DNA from 2 places in the Brevibacillus humidisoli genome. Region 2 is predicted to be linked to the other one. Evidence: predicted binding sites of a transcription regulator. Region 2 holds the regulator's gene; the other holds the start of a gene.
What was found. Region 2 encodes NrdR, which represses ribonucleotide reductase genes. Its sites were predicted from a motif close to AACACNATATATNGTGTT; they were not measured.
Positions count from the first base shown of each region.

Region 1: nrdJ (ribonucleoside-triphosphate reductase, adenosylcobalamin-dependent) is a predicted target of NrdR. The motif match lies at 2,618-2,635, and genes of this name have one in related genera.

Region 1 is NZ_CP087263.1:255,264-259,953, forward strand. It holds gene LOK74_RS01300 (proline dehydrogenase family protein) at 1-425, shown strand, start outside; gene LOK74_RS01305 (S-layer homology domain-containing protein) at 662-1,606, shown strand; gene LOK74_RS01310 (DNA-3-methyladenine glycosylase family protein) at 1,624-2,556, shown strand; gene nrdJ (ribonucleoside-triphosphate reductase, adenosylcobalamin-dependent) at 2,837-4,690, shown strand, end outside.
Region 2 is NZ_CP087263.1:655,272-659,961, reverse strand. It holds gene LOK74_RS03190 (DnaD domain protein) at 1-123, opposite strand, end outside; gene LOK74_RS03185 (ABC transporter substrate-binding protein) at 244-1,917, opposite strand; gene nrdR (transcriptional regulator NrdR) at 1,914-2,417, opposite strand; gene LOK74_RS03175 (HD-GYP domain-containing protein) at 2,567-3,673, shown strand; gene LOK74_RS03170 (S-layer homology domain-containing protein) at 3,828-4,690, opposite strand, start outside.

The DNA.
Region 1 (4,690 bases), 400 kb from region 2:
ACAAGGCGTCCGACGACATCGAACGATTGAAAGAAAAGCGGGTGAACCTGCGTCTGGTAAAAGGGGCGTACAAGGAGCCGCCGGAGGTAGCCTATCCGGAGAAGGCAGATGTCGATGAGAATTACAAGAAGATCATCAAACAGCACCTGCTCAACGGCAACTATGCCGCTATCGCCACGCATGACGACAACATCATCAACTATGTCAAGCAGTTGGAGAAAGAGTATGATATCCCGCGTGATCGGTTTGAATTCCAGATGCTGTACGGGATTCGGGCGCAGTCACAGGTGGAACTGGCAAACGAAGGATACCGGATGCGTGTCTATGTTCCGTATGGCAACGATTGGTACGGTTACTTTATGCGTCGTCTCGCAGAACGGCCAGCTAACGTCGCTTTTGTGCTGAAGGGATTGTTCAGCAAATAATGGTACGAACTGTGTAAGTGTAATCAAGCGGTCCACTACCGAGCAAGAAAAGTGCCGGTAGTGGGCTGTTTTTCATTTGCGGTGGAGGGTTTGGCTTCGGTGGTCGGTTAAAGGAGAGCAGATGATATTTCCTCTTCCCTTCTGTAAGTGGTACACTTGAGACAATGTGATCTTTGTACGCCATGTTATGTGTCTCTGTTCAGTGTGGGGACAAGTACCGTATATGGAGGGATGTCATGAGAACGATATTGTGGCTTGTGCTCGGCCTCAGTATGATGTGGGCACTGCCGGGCTTTGCCAGCGCCTCAGCAGGAGCCCCCGTTCACTGGGCGGCAGATGCCGCTGCCGTGATGCAGGCGATCGGTGCAGAAATCCCCGAGGGATCGTTGGACAAGCCGATTGAAGCCGATGAGTGGGAGCGGATGGTAACCGTTGTTTTTGCTCCTGTGTTGGCAGAAAAGCACAAAGACTACCACTATTGGATTAATGCCTATACCCATCTCCAACTGCAGGACGGAAAGATCGAACGCAGATGGGCAGTAGGCGGCTTGGTCAAACTGCTCAATGCGGCTGGCAAAGCGCCAGGCTCGTTTTCGGCAAAAGAGGCGCAGTTGGACCTGGTATACGCGGATGTTGATCAGATCGGCGAGGAAAACAATGCCTTGTGGGAGGTCGCTTATCAGCTTGGATTGGTCAAGGGTTATCCCGGTGATACGTTATCCCCCAGCACTTATCTCACCTATGCGGAAGCGGCCGTGCTGCTGGATCGGGCGTTTGAACTGGTGAGTCAGCAGCGGTTTGGCTACATCTCTGCACTCTCTGGGCAACAGGGGCAATGGAGCGCTTCATTGGATGAGGCAAAATGGTTGACGGATGAACAAGCGATCAAGACAGCGATGATCGCAGACGGTCGATGTGATGCAGCGACAGAGTCCTGCACTGCTCCCAATGGTTTTTACATCCAAAATGAAAGCGAAACCTATGAACCCGTTGCCCTATCACCAGAGGCAGTGATTCTCGTCTGGGGTCCCGAGTCAGCGGATGGCAGCAAACGGGTTACGTTATCCGACTTCCAGACTAGCCTGACAGGAGAACGGTTTGCTGATGGCTTTCGCGCGCCCTACCACTTGTACCTGCACAACGGGGCAGTCGTAAAGATCGTTGAGCAGTATCTACCGTAAAAGGAGAAGGAGAACAGATGTTTTCTGCCGTTGTTGAGTTAAAACCGCCTTACTCGTTTGAACGGCTGCTCCGCAGATTGGAGACTCACCCGGATGATCAACTGCGAGTGGAGCCGGAATCCCGCATATTGAAGCGTGCGTTTCGCATCGACAACAGACCGCATGTGGTGACGCTTCGCTTTGCCGGTGACCTGGAGCAGCCGCGTATCGAAGTGGAGACGGACGCGTCGCTTTCTGCTGCCGGACAAGCAGAACTGTTAGCCACGATTCGACATATGTTCAGCGCAGACGTCGATTTGGCCCCGCTGTATGCTTGTATGACGGAAGACAAGTGGCTTCGTCCGCTAACCCAACACTTTCGCGGACTCCGTTTCCTGCTAGATCCTGACCTGTTTCAATCGATGGTGCGCACGATTATCGGGCAGCAGCTCAATCTTGCCTTTGCTGCGACGTTAGCCCGCCGCCTGCTGCAGTTGTGCGGCGATCAAGTAGTAGACCGGGACGGGCACTCGTATCTGGTCTTTCCCACCGCGGAGGCGATTGCCCGGCTGCAAGTAGAGCAACTGCGAGAACTGCAGTACAGCCAACGCAAAGCCGAGTACATCATCGACTTTGCCCGCGCAGTAGTAGATGGCAAAGTGGAGCTGGATCGACTGGAACAGATGGCGGATGAAGAAATCATCAACCACCTGACAGCGCTGCGAGGAGTGGGCCGATGGACGGTGGAGTGCCTGCTGATGTTCGGCATGGGGCGCCCGGACCTGCTCCCTGCTGCCGATATTGGCTTGCGAAATGGCATCCAGCTCGTCTACCGACTGGAGGACAAGCCGGATGAAAAGGAGATCAGGCGCATTGGCGAAAGCTGGCGTCCCTGGCGAAGTTATGTATCGCTCTATGTCTGGGAGGCAGTAGGAGCGGTAAAACGAAAGGAATCAATCATGATCCAATGATTGACGGGCCCCGTCGGCTCGTCCTTTTATTTTATGGTTTCCTCTTGACATTTTGCTTGTCAATACTATATGTTGTATTGTCGAATAATATATTGCACAATATATTGAAATTAGCTATTGTTTTTTTGGCGAAAAAATAGTTAACTTTATCTAAGAGGCGCTCTGCAAGGAAGCGGATTCGACGTAGTTTCGCCAGTAAGAAGCACCCGAGGGCACCTGGATCTGGCTTCGCAAGGAAGCGGATTCGACGTAGTTTCGCCAGTAAGAAGGAGGAAGCGATATGTTGGCAACAGAGATGAGAACCCAGTTTTTGAGCGATGATTTTATCGCACGTTACCCAGATTTTCCCTCGCATATGAATGCGTTGGGTCAGTTTGTCTATTACCGTACATACTCTCGTTTTATACCCGAAAAGGGGAGAAGAGAAACCTGGAAAGAAACATGTCGCCGTGCCGTTGATTTCAACATCAAGCTGGCCTATCAGCACATGGAGAAAATCGGCCTGGCGCCTGACATACAAGAATTAGAGAAAGAAGCGGAAGGCTTGTTTGACAACATGTTTAACCTGCGCCAGTTTTTGTCCGGCCGGACGTTGTGGGTAGGCGGAGCGGAGAATGGCGTGGCGGACAAGTATCCGTTGGCTAACTTCAACTGTTCTTTTTTGAATATCAAGTCATGGGAAGATTTGTGTGATCTGTTTTACCTGCTGCTGGTGGGAACCGGTGTCGGCTTCAAATGCACCACGGAGATGGCTCGAGCGCTCACGCCGATTCGCACCAATGTGACGCTTCTCTCTTCGGAGTACAAGCCCTTGCCCAAACACCAGCGCCTGGAACGGTCGGAGTTGAAAGTGCTGGAAAACGGCTTTGCCAAAATCTACGTGGGTGACAGCAAAGAGGGTTGGGTTGAATCGCTGCGCCTCTACTTGCAGATTCTCACCGAGAGGGAGTACGAGCACATCCATACGGTGAAAATTTCCTACAACAGCGTACGCCCTAAAGGGGAGCGGCTGATGACTTTTGGCGGAACGGCGAGCGGCCATGAACCGCTGCGCGAAATGTTTGAAGGCATCGACAAGGTGTTGAAAAACCAAATCGATCCGTACCTTGAGCCAATTGCCACAGACGAGTCCGGTTACGGTCGGGTGCGTCCCATCCACATCCTCGACATCGGCAACTTGATCGGGGCCAACGTCGTGGTCGGCGGTGTGCGTCGTACGGCAGAGATTTTCCTGTTTGGCGAAGACGACTACGAGTGCATGTTTGCCAAGTACGGCATTAACGGGATCTGGACGGAAGAACAGCTGGCCCACCACAAAAAAGTGGGAGAAATGCTGGGAGATCGCAAGCCGTCGTGGTTTGACAGCATTCAAAAAGTGGGGGACGGCCGCTTTGGATTGGATCACCGGCGGATGTCCAACAACTCGATCGTCTTCCACAACAAGCCGTCGAGAGAGTTCCTGCATCTGCTGTTTACGATGATGCGGATGGAAGGGGAGCCTGGCTTTATCAATCTGGAAGAAGCCAATCGGCGCAGACCCAATGCCGAGGGATTAAACCCCTGCGCGGAAATCCTGCTCGACTCGTATGGTGTCTGCAACCTGACGACGGTCAATCTGATGCAGTTCGTCAAGGAAAGTGCTGATGGCTCCAACTATCTGGATCTGGAAGGGCTGTTGGAAGCACAGCGCAAGTCGGCTCGTGCTGCCCTGCGGATGACGCTGGTTACGCTGGAACTTCCTCATTGGGATTTCGTGCAGCAGCGTGACCGATTGTTAGGCACATCACTGACGGGTGTAAAAGATGCGCTGGCAGCGGTTGAATACACCGAAGAGCAGGAAATCGAACTGCTAAAGGCGCTTGGCAGCGCAGCCCGTGAAGAGGCGAACCGCTATGCCTATGAACTGCGTGTCAATTCACCGCTGTTGGTGACAACTGTCAAGCCAGAGGGGACACTTTCGCAGGTAGCCGGCGGGGTATCCAGCGGACTGCACTGGTCACACTCCCCGTATTACATCCGTCGGATTCGCATCAACGCCAACGATCCGCTGGCAAAAGCGGTACAAGCTCTGGGTTGGCGTGTGCACCCGGAAGTGGGCACACCAGGGGAAACGTATGAGGAGCGGATGGCCAAC
Region 2 (4,690 bases):
TTCTACGCCGATCAGCGGCAGATAGAGATGCGTAATGTATCCCATCTCCGTCAGACTGAGCGGTCGGATCCCCCTTGCCAGATAGCGATCCTTTGGTGAAAGCTCATTGAATACCAAGCGCATATCCAAAACCCTTCCCTGTTCGTAAATCTATCATTTTATTATACCATCTTGCCAGACTGATCGAGTAGAGCGGAAAAAATGCTAAAAAAAAAGAAACAGGGAGGGAATTCAACTCCCTCCCTACTCCAGCCACCAACTGCCGATCTCCCGGAAAGGCTGCATACCCAGCCGGTCGGCTACACCGTGCAGGCGAGTTGAGATGCAGTACGGGTTTTGCACCTCGACCAGCGGCAGAATCGGCAGATCAGCCGCAAACTGCTTTTGCCAATCGCCAAACAGCTTCTGTCGTTCCTTCTCGTCCAGCAGCAGCTGCCCCTTTTCCAACAGCTGATCCGCTTGTGGATTAGTCCAACGGGACGCGTTCAATCCGAGTTCACCTACTCTTTCCCGACTATGCCAGATCTTGATCAACTCAGACGGATCCAGCGGGTACTGCCAGGCATACAGGTAGAGATCAGTTGCCTGGCCGCCGAACAGGTAGGCATGGAATTCATCCGGTTGGAGCGGTTTTGTTTCGACCTTGACCGGCAGCGACTTCCACGCCTCCAACAGCGCATCCACCAACCGCTGGCGAACCTGGCTGCCACTGGGGTAGACCATAGTAAGTACGAGCGGTTTCTCCTGACTGTACCCCTTCTCTTTCAGTACGGCTTGAGCTGCCTTGGGATCGAACCCTGGCAGTACTCCTGCTTCATAGGCAAATGATGCGGGATGCAGTGGACTTTTCACGGGTTGGGCAAAGCTGTAAAACAGCTCATCAACGATCTTCTCGACTGGAACCGCTTGACTAAGCGCTTGTCGAACAACAAGATCTTGCAGCTTCTCGCTGGCCAGATTATAGCCGATAAAGTGATAACCATGTGCCTCAGCCGTCTTGATCTGTACAGCAGTGTCTTGCTCGTTCAGCAGATGGGCAACTTCCGGCGAGACCATGCTGATGTGGACACGGCCAGAAGCCACCTCCTCCCCTACCTTCTCCTGCTGCAGCGGAATTACTTTCACAGAGTCCAGCAGAGGTTTCTCTCCATGGTACGATCCATTTGCAGCAAATACCCACTCCTGTTCGCTCATCTGCTGCGGTTGAAAGATCCCTGTGCCGATGAGTTGGCCACCTATCGACAGTGAGGAGATCTCATCCAGGGATTTTCCTTGCAGTTGATGCTGGGGCAGCAGCGGTGCCGTCAGCAAAGGGAGAAAGGCGACATCGTCCCGGTCCAGGCTGATCCGCACCGTTCCCTGTTCCGGAGCGACCGTGATCCCGGAGATGTGTTCATCCTTCCCCCGCCGGAAACGGGAAACACCCTCGATCAGGTGGGTTGATTCCCGCCAGACGCCGTAATAATCGGGACGGCTGTATGTTTCCAGCGTGAAGCGAACATCCTCCACTGTGATCGGCTTTCCGTCCGCCCACTTCCTCTGCTTGGGCAGACTGAGCGTCACCACCGGCTTTCCGTCCACTTTTTCCAGACGATAGTCGGAAGCGAGATTGGCTTTAAGCAGACCATCCTCTCCATACACAAGCAGTCCTTCGTAGGCTAAAGACTCATAAGGGGTTAGGGCAGCCTCCTGTTTTGCTGTTCCGAACGGGTCAAAAACGGGCAGCCCCCCGATCGACCCAACGACCAATTGGCCTCCAGACTTAGGTGTGGCCGACTCTGACTCCGACTCAGCAGCAGGGGCGGGATCGGAAGCCGGTGGGGGTGGCGCGGACTGCCCATCCGTACATCCTGTGAGCAGAACCGCGATCACAAGCGAGATGTAAAAAGGCCATTTGAATCGTAGGTGGGCGGTCATTCTGCTTCCGTGCCTCCTCTTTGCGATGTTTTGTCTGGCAAGCTGCGGGCATGGGCGAGCAGTTCCTCCAACTCTCGCATAAAGACGTTGATGTCCTTAAACTGTCGATAGACCGAGGCGAAACGAACGTAGGCCACTTCATCCACGTAGTATAACCTCTCCATGACCATTTCTCCTACATCTTTGCTGGGAATCTCGGATTGGCCGCGACTACGCAGTTCCTTCTCGATTTCGTGAACAACATTTTCCAAAACCTCCAGCGGGACCGGCCGTTTTTCACAGGCCCGGATCAGTCCGCGCAGGATCTTGTCACGACTAAACTCTTCGCGTGTTCCTTCTTTCTTAACGATTAAAAGCGGCGGTTCTTCAATCACTTCAAACGTAGTAAAACGCCGGCCACAACTCTCGCACTCACGCCGGCGACGAATCGATTTATTGTTGTTAAACGGCCGGGAATCAAGCACCCTGGTCCCGTTGTTCTCGCAAAAAGGACATCGCATCAAAACATCATCTCCCAGTCTCGGGCATTCCTACTCTCTCAGTGTCTCGCAACTTGCGGGGCACGTCAAGTTTACCTTAGATTCCTTCTTTTCACAAGTTGGCCGAGCTGTGATATAATGGGGGTAAAATGTGTTAGGAGATCCTTTTTATGCGTTTATTACCGATCGGACAAGTTCGCCCAGGGATGATGCTGGGCAAAACGGTATTTACCGACGATGGAAAGGTGCTGCTGGGTACCGGTGTTCCTTTAACCGAGCGGCTGATCGAGGGCCTGCAGCGCAGCGGCATCGACTCCGTTTATATTGATGACCCGCGTACCGCGGATATCGAAGTTCATGATGTCATTCGTCCAGAGACACGCCAACACGCACTTGCTGTCATCGCGGACACAGCACGGCAGATCACCAACACCAACAAGCTGGCGCGGCGTATTTCGGTCAAGGAGATGGGACTCCACTTCCAAAAAATGTTTCACAACATTTTGGAAGATTTGCTCGGCAACCGTGAGATCGTCTTCCATCTGATGAACATCTCCGCGTATGCCGGCTCGATGTACCACCATTCCGTAAATGTTGCTGTACTGGCTACCGCCGTCGGCATGTCAATCGGGTATAATCGCAAGCAGTTGACTGAGTTGGGGATCGGAGCGCTACTGCACGATATCGGCAAACTGCAGCTGCCCAAAGAATTGCTGGAGAAGCAGACACAGTGGACCCAAGAAGATCATGAGATCGCAAAGCAACACACCATCTACGGATTTGACCTGCTTCGTAAACAGCACGACATCTCCCTCTTATCCGCTCACGTTGCGCTTCAGCATCATGAGCGCCTCGACGGTAGCGGCTACCCGCAGGGACTGTCGGGCAAGCAGATTCATGAGTACGCCCAAATCGTTGCTATCTGCGACGTATACGATTCATTAACCACACCGCGCCCTTGGCGGAAGCGATACATGCCCCACGATGCGCTGGAGTACCTGTTAGGAGCAGGCGGACACCTGTTTGAACACAGCTTGATCAACGCCTTTCGGCAGCACATCGCTGTGTTTCCTCTGGGCAGCAGTATCGTGCTGAACACAGGCGAGGCTGGCGTCGTTTGCAGAGTGGATCCCAACTACTGCCACCGTCCGGTGGTGCGCATCCTCAAAGACGGCCGCGGCAATGATGTGTTAAGCCCCTACGAGTTGGACCTGCGCGAGGAACTAAAGCTGTTCGTCGTCGGCTTCGAGGGGGAGGAACTGTTTTCGGTCCACTAACCCGGCAAGTGGAACTGATACTAGCTAAGTGGAGCTTCCGAAACCATATACTACCAATATACAGCATATACAGCCCTCAGCGGCCATATCGGCAGCCAAGGGCTGTCTCTTATGTGAGGGCATCTCTCATCCTACTCGCATGCCCCAACGCTCATCATTCTTCTTCCCCATGTTCCACCTGATACACCATTGTTGCCGCAGCGGCACGGGTCAAAGGTGCATCAGGTTGAAAAGAGCTCCCCTCGTTGCCCCATAGACCAAGGGCTTTCGCCAATGCGGCGATTGCCTGCTGCTCCTCTGAAACGTCATCATACAATCGAGTAAAGATTTCGGGCTGTTCGATCAGTGAGCCGTAGCCGATCAGTCGCAGCACCATCTCGGATGCCTCTATACGGGTGATGGGACGATCCGGTTCAAATCGTCCATCATCCGGCACCAGGCCCAGTTGGGCAATCTGCTGAATCGCCGCATAATGGGGATGGCTTTGATCCAGGTCGGAGAAACGGTACAGCTTTTCTGCTTCCTCATCTCTGTCGGCGAGGCGGCGATGGAGGGGGTAACTGTGCGAGAGTCGAGCCAGCATCGCTGCAAACTCCCCTCTTGTTACCTGTTTGTCCGGCCCTACTTGCCCATCCTGTACCTGCAGGTAATTCTGGTCGACTGCAAACTGGAGGGCTTCCTGGGCAGGATGATCTTCTATGTCCTGTGGCTGCTGTTTTTTGTTTAGCTCAGCCAGGGTGTGCCATTTCCCGCTGACCGCATCGACATATCCTTCCTCCCCTACATAACGGTACACCAGTCTTGGTTCAGCAGGCTGCTCAGCACGATACAGCCAGTTGCCTGCAGGCAGGAAGTAGGTCAGCATAGGCTGTTTCTGTTGAAGCTCCACCTCACGGGCTTGTTCGGCGGAAATCGCCGCCTCTGCATTTGGCAGAGCAGCCAGTTCATACAAGTCCTGGCTGCGCAACTCGATGACCTCTGCCGATTCCACATCTACGAACACCCGGATACCGAGAA